One region of the Roseovarius sp. PS-C2 genome, then DNA from elsewhere that is predicted to be linked to it. Evidence: riboswitches for the same ligand, from Rfam matches in the RefSeq annotation. Region 1 holds a riboswitch; the other holds the start of a gene.

The links. A riboswitch is a leader RNA that binds a small molecule or an ion and turns the genes downstream of it on or off. The one in region 1 is predicted to bind thiamine pyrophosphate.
Region 2: another riboswitch for thiamine pyrophosphate. It lies ahead of KPG71_RS02220 (ABC transporter substrate-binding protein); the one in region 1 lies ahead of thiD (bifunctional hydroxymethylpyrimidine kinase/phosphomethylpyrimidine kinase).

What each region holds. Positions count from the first base shown of each region.
Region 1 is NZ_JAHKSQ010000006.1:204,026-207,385, reverse strand. It holds gene thiO (glycine oxidase ThiO) at 1-427, opposite strand, end outside; gene thiD (bifunctional hydroxymethylpyrimidine kinase/phosphomethylpyrimidine kinase) at 424-1,227, opposite strand; TPP riboswitch at 1,288-1,388, opposite strand; gene KPG71_RS13115 (YdeI family protein) at 1,594-2,217, opposite strand; gene KPG71_RS13110 (GntR family transcriptional regulator) at 2,343-2,999, opposite strand; gene dctP (TRAP transporter substrate-binding protein DctP) at 3,138-3,360, shown strand, end outside.
Region 2 is NZ_JAHKSQ010000001.1:455,796-459,155, forward strand. It holds gene KPG71_RS02205 (exonuclease domain-containing protein) at 1-79, shown strand, start outside; gene KPG71_RS02210 (diguanylate cyclase) at 113-1,141, opposite strand; gene KPG71_RS02215 (heme NO-binding domain-containing protein) at 1,138-1,734, opposite strand; TPP riboswitch at 1,865-1,964, shown strand; gene KPG71_RS02220 (ABC transporter substrate-binding protein) at 2,029-2,964, shown strand; gene tenA (thiaminase II) at 2,961-3,360, shown strand, end outside.

The DNA.
Region 1 (3,360 bases):
CGCGCGGCACGATATGCGCCTCGCCCCTGAAAAACAGGGCGCGGTCGAACCGCCCGTCAAGCTGCGGCTCGACCTCGGCCAGGGCATCGCGGTCCAGCAGGCTGTGCCGTTCCGTCCTTCGCGCGAAACGATCCAGCTCGGCCCGGTCCCGCCCAAGCGTGACCACGAGCGATCCCTTGCGATGCACCTCGACCCCGGCGCGCGCCCACCAATCGGCAGCCTCCTGCCCCAGCCTCACGACAGGCTCTTCGGCGGTTTCGCCTTCGCAGAACGGGGTCAACATGCCACCGGCCCACCATGAGCACGCATGCGGACCCGGCTGCGCCTGATGATCCACCAGCCGCACCTCTACGCCCCGCGCCGTCAGTTCCGTTGCCACGCACAGCCCGACAACCCCGGCCCCGATGATCGTGATCTCCTGCGTCATGACCACACCTCGTGAAAATGGTGAACCGGGCCGTGCCCCTGTCCGACATGCAGGCCATCGGCCGCCCGGATCGCCCCCTGCAGCCAGCCATGCGCGCGCGCCGTCGCCGCCCGCAGATCCAGCCCCGAGGCCAGCCCGGCCGCAATGGCCGAAGACATGCTGCATCCGGTCCCGTGGGTATTGCCGGTGTGGATACGCGGCGCCTCGATCCGTTCGACCCCATCGGCGGCGATCAGCAGATCGACACAGATATCGCCCGAGCCATGACCGCCCTTCATCAACACCGTCGTTGCACCCATCGCCCGCAGGGCCTGCCCTTGCGTCTCGGCATCCTGTGCCGTTTCTGCCACGCCGGTTTGCAACAGGCGCGCGGCCTCGGGCAGGTTCGGGGTCAGCACATCGGCACGCGGCAGCAGGTATTCGATCAGGGCCGCCACGGCCTCGTCCGCCAGAAGCGGATCGCCCGATTTCGCCACCATCACCGGATCGAGAACGACAGGACCGCCATAATCGCCAAGCGCCTCGGCGACGGCCCGGACAATCCCAGGCGTGCCCAGCATCCCGATCTTGACCGCACCGATCTCGATATCGTCCAGAACCGAGGCAATCTGCGCGCGCACCATCTTTTCGCTCACCGCCTCGACCGCCTGCACGCCTGTCGTGTTCTGCGCGGTGATACCGGTGATCGCGCTTGCGCCATAAACGCCAAGGGCGGAAAAACTTTTCAGGTCGGCCTGAATGCCCGCGCCGCCGCCACTGTCGGAACCGGCGATTGTCAGGGCCTTTGGGGGTGTCTGCATTGTCTCACTCCTGCGGCATCGGGGGCAGGAGACACAGGACGTCAAACTGATATGTCGGACCTTCGGTCATGCTCCGTTCCCTCCGCCGGCATTGTCCGGATCAGGTTCGATGGGTTGGCTGCGCCTCTCAGCCCCCTCACGGGGCACCCCAACGGATTGTGAATCAGAACGTAGTCCTTTGCCCGAGGGCGTTCAACCCGGCAAACGCATGTGCCGAAAGTCAACTCACCTGTTCCTTTCCCCCCTGCCGGGCCGTTGACCCTGCAGGGGCTGATATGGGAGAGCACCGACTACACCTTTTCGCCACGATTCCGCCCTGCAACGGCAGCCATACGGCCCGAACCGGGCGTTGGCGCACTATCGCCTTCAGCGCTCCATCGCGCCCTTCCCGTCAAGGATCTTTGCACGGAACTTCCTGATCCGGTTCAGTCTGGTCTCTGTTTTCCTGGCCGAATTAAGGTTGATAACATAGCTTTTTTGGCGCCCGCGCGTCAGCGCCTCGAAAGCCTCGGCAAGCTCCGTGTCCGCATCGAGCGCATCCACGAGTTCATCGGGTAACACCAGCTCCCTATCGTCCTTTGGAGGCTTCTTTCCCGTTTCCGCATAGTCCTTGGCCTCCTCCAGATAAGCGCCTATCACACCTTCCATCCTTTCCGGCCCATCACTGGCCGTAAACCTTATCATGTCGGGGTGTTGCGTGTTCGGACCCTGCTTTTCCAATACACCTTCGGGGTCTTTCATGAGCGCAGCATTGAAAAAGCTAAGGCGAAAGTCCTTTCTATGTGCGCCGATAATCACGATATTTCGCCCGGCATGCATATAGCAGGGATGGCCCCACTTGACCGTCTCACTCAGTTCAGCGGACAGGCAAATATCCCGCAACCTGGCAAGACCCTGCCCCCAGATCCTTGTCGAACAGCTCCCTGTTCCGAAGCGCTCGCAACGCCCGCAGCCCTTGGTAAAATAGTCGTCGATATCGGTGATCATCATGCGGCCCACAATAGCACTTTCTGGTAGATCACTTGAAGATACAGGCCCGGACCCTGAACGGACCTGCGGATTTTCGCTAAACCGCATGGCAGGCATAGATGCGGCCCTTGCCCTTTGGCGGCGTCCTACTCCGCCGCGCTTTGCAGGCTGGCCATCAGGTTGTGGAATTTCTCGCCCTGCACGGCGACATGGGCGCGCAACGCCTCGCCCGCCCCGGCGGCATCGCCCTGCACAAGCGCATCGACGATCCCCTCATGCTCGGCCATGGATTGCGCCATACGCCCGCGAAACCGCAATTGCTGCCGCCGGAACGGCTTGAGCCGTTTGTGCAGTTTGGCAGTTTCCTGTTCGAGGAATCTGTTACCCGATTGCTGATAGATGATTCGATGGAATCGCTCGTTTTCGGCGTAATATCCATCTGAGTCATGCGCCTCGACGGCAGCCTTGCAATTGGCGTTCGCACTGCGCAGTTCGTCCAGGGCCGCATCCGAAATCCGCATGGCGGCCAACCGCCCGCAAATGGCTTCGAGCTCGGCCATGACCTCGAACATCTCCATCAGTTCGACCGGGCCGGGCTGGCGCACGAATGCCCCGCGACGGGGGATCAACTCGACCAGCCCGGACAGGGCAAGGCGTTGAAAAGCCTCGCGAAGCGGCGTGCGGGACACGCCAAACTGCTCGGCCAGGCGCATCTCGTCCAGCCGGTCGCCATCCCGATACATGCCGGCGAAAATCAGTTCTTCCAGCTCTTCGGCAATGCTATCGGCGCGACGTGGTTCCATGAGGTTTTTGTACTAACAAGCCCGTCGGGATGCAAGATTTGTTATCTTGTATACAAAAATATTGACTTGCAAAACAATCCCCTCTTACTCTCTCCGGGACACCCGGTTCTGCCGGGGTCCATCTTTGGGAGGAGAAAAATGAAAACTTTCATGAAAACCGCCGTGGCTGCGGCGGCTCTGGCTGCAACCGGCACCCTGGCCAGCGCCACCGAACTGCGCCTGTCGCACCAGTGGTCCAATCAGGACGTCCGCCACAAGGTCGCACAGATCGTGGCCGACGAGGTCGCCGCCGCAGACGTGGATCTGGACATCAAGATTTTCGGATCGAAATCCCTGTTCAAGCCGCGCGAACAATACAAAC
Region 2 (3,360 bases), on a different contig from region 1:
TGCCGGCATCGTAACCTTGGGCGACGCCTTGGCCGAGGCCGAGCGGATGGTCAAAATCCGCCGCGCCCAGGCCTATTAGCAACTGAATCTTGCGACCTCACTTGCGGCCTCCTTACCTGTCTGGGCCGGATATGCTTGTTTCCTGCATATGAACGACATGGCAACCGCGCCCGCGCTCCTTGGCGGCATACAACGCCCGGTCGGCGTCTTCCATCATGCGCTGCCCGGACGGAACACGATAATCGCGGGACAGCGCGGCACCGATACTGGCCGAAACGCGGCAAGTCCCGTTCGGCAACGCGATCGGATGCTCAAGCCGTTTGACTAGACGCGCCGCGATCTCGCCAACGCGGTAATGGTCGGCCACATCAGGCAGAATCACCACGAATTCGTCGCCACCAATTCGCGCAACAATATCGGCGCTGCGCGTTTCCGCGACCATTGCCTGCGCAACGGCCTGCAGCACATGATCGCCCGCTGCGTGGCCCAACCGATCGTTAACCGCCTTAAAGTAATCCAGATCCACATTCATCAGCGCGAAGTCCCGTTCGCCCTCCGTCAGGCGGGTCAGAACCGCGTCCAGGGCGCGGCGGTTCCTCAATCCCGTCAAAGTGTCGGTAAAGGCCTGCTCTTCTGCCGCGATCTTGGCGCCTTGCAACCGACTGTTCAGTTTGCGCGAGGCCTCCATCGCAACTGACTTGGCCTCGATCAGGTACAGCAGTTCGATGGCCAGATCCGTTGCGGCAAAATCCCTGCTGGTCAGGGCAAAATCACGCACCGCCTCCTGTAATCCAATGCCGAAGGACAGGTTCAGCACCACACCACCGCTCAACGGCCCGTCACCGTCGTCGGGCAAGGGAACCAGCATACCCTTCACCTCGGTCTGGCGTGGGCTGCACAGACGCAAATGCAACTTTGCTCCCGCCAGCCCACGCAATGCCGCCATCGAGCCATCGGTGTGCGGGCGGCGCAATTCGAACGCGTCCTGAAACGTCCGGTCGATCAGATCGCCGTTCTCATACAGCTTGGCCAATGTCGGCCCGGCATGCAAAACACGACCGGACGCGCCCAGAACCGCATGCATCGGGCAAAACATGTCCAGCAGCGATATCAGGGTATTTCCGGTCAGGCCCAACGTCACGGCGCCGCCTTTCCAAGGGTAAAGACCCGTCCTTGGCCATGCGCAGCCGACAGAAGATGGATACGCAGCGTTTCCTGATGCCCCGCCGCCCCCATGTGTTCCAGCATGACCAGTGCCCCATAGTCATCGGCCAAAGCCCGCAACAACCCAAGCACCACATAGCCAAACGGCACATCCACCGCCTGCGGATTATGTACCTTGAGACAAAACCGACCCGGCCCGAGATCAACGAGCGTCAATTCCGGCAAGGCCAAATCCGGTAGGGCGAGCCGCGTTCTCTCGGGCAGATCGTCAAGCGAATGCAGAAATTCCTGAAATGTCGGACCTCCGAACCGCAACAAACGCCGGACCGCAGCCATGTTGGGATGAGACACCAGGTAGGTGCCGATATCCTCCAGCACCTCGTCACGGGATTTGTTCAACCTGTCGGCAACCGCTCCCAACAAACGGGGCGTGACGTGCGCATCATAGCTCAACATCGCCTCGAACTCGCTAAATCCAAGATCGAGGCACCTCATGATGTCCAGCCAGACATCACGTCCGTATGTATCGCGCACGAACCGTTCCACCGCGCGATTGATCACCCCGTGCATGACACACCCCTTACAATCGACAGTAGCGTCGCTCACAAAGATTAACGCTCTGCCAACAGATACAATTGCCGGGATTTTTATCGCCCGGCAACGGACCGCTTGCCGTCGGACAGCACCGTTGTTACAGTCCGGCCATCCGTTGGGGTGCCGCATGCGGCTGAGAGACCTCTGGTCAACCCATCGAACCTGATCCGGTCAGCACCGGCGGAGGGAACGGAGATTCGACAGGGCGCTCGCACCTGTCCCGCTCTTCCTTAGGCTGGCCGCAACGCGCACGAAAGGAGAGCCCCTTTGATACGCCTTCTCGCACTCGCGGCCAGTCTTCTGACGGCTGCACCAGCCATGGCTCAGGACAAGCTGACGCTGGTTCTGGACTGGTTCGTCAACCCCAATCACGGCCCGATCATCGTTGCACAGGAACAGGGCTATTTCGAGGATGAGAACCTCGAGGTCGAGGTGATCGCCCCCGCCGATCCGTCCGCGCCCCCCAAGATGGCCGCCGCGGGCAAGGCCGATCTGGCGATTTCCTATCAGCCGCAATTACACCTCCAGGTCGCCGAGGGCCTGCCTCTCAAACGTGTGGGCACGCTCGTGGCCAGCCCTCTGAACTGCTTGCTGGTGCTTGAGGACGGCCCCATAAAGTCGGTCGCCGATCTTGAGGGTGGCAAGGTGGGTTATTCCGTCGCCGGCGTGGAAGAGGCCCTTCTGGGCGCCCTTCTGGCCAACGCGGGCCTGACCATGGACGATATCGACCTGATCAACGTCAATTGGTCGCTATCGCCCTCGCTGATGTCGGGACAGGTCGATGCCGTTCTGGGGGCCTACCGCAATTTCGAACTGAACCAGATGGAACTGGAAGGTATCGAAGGCCGTTGCATGTATCTGGAAGAAATGGGCGTGCCCGCCTATGACGAGTTGATTTATGTCGCCAATCCCGACCTGGCCGACATGGACGCCATCGCACGTTTCCAGCGCGCAACCGGACGGGCCACGCAGTATATCGTAAACCACCCCGAGGACAGCTGGGAGGTTTTCTCGGGCACTTCGGCCGACCTTCAGGACGATCTGAACGCCATGGCATGGGCCGATACGCTGACCCGCTTCGCCCTGCGCCCTGCGGCTCTGGATCACGGGCGGTACCGCGATTTCGGCGCCTTCCTGCAAAAGGCCGGCTTGATCGACACCGCCCCGCCGGTGAGCGCCCTCGCCCTGGACCCGAACGAACAATGACGGGCTATGGCGATACGTTCACGGCTTGGCGCACGGCGGCGGGCGATCAGTGGTCCGCCTATACGCGTCATGCCTTTGTCGAGGGGCTGCGCGACGGCACTCTGCCGCCCACGGCTTTTCTGGATTACCTGGTGCAGGATTACCTGTTCCTCATCCACTTCTCGCGCGCTTGGGCCCTGGCGGTGACCAAGGCCGATACCGTGGATGAAATGCGCCTTGCCGCCACCACGGTGAACGCGTTGATCAATGACGAACTCGCCTTGCATATCCGGACCTGCGCCAAAGCCGGGCTTTCGGAATCCGATCTGTTCACGGCGCAGGAAAAACCGCAGAACATCGCCTATACGCGCTATGTTCTGGATGCCGGGCACTCGGGCGATTTTCTGGATTTGCTGG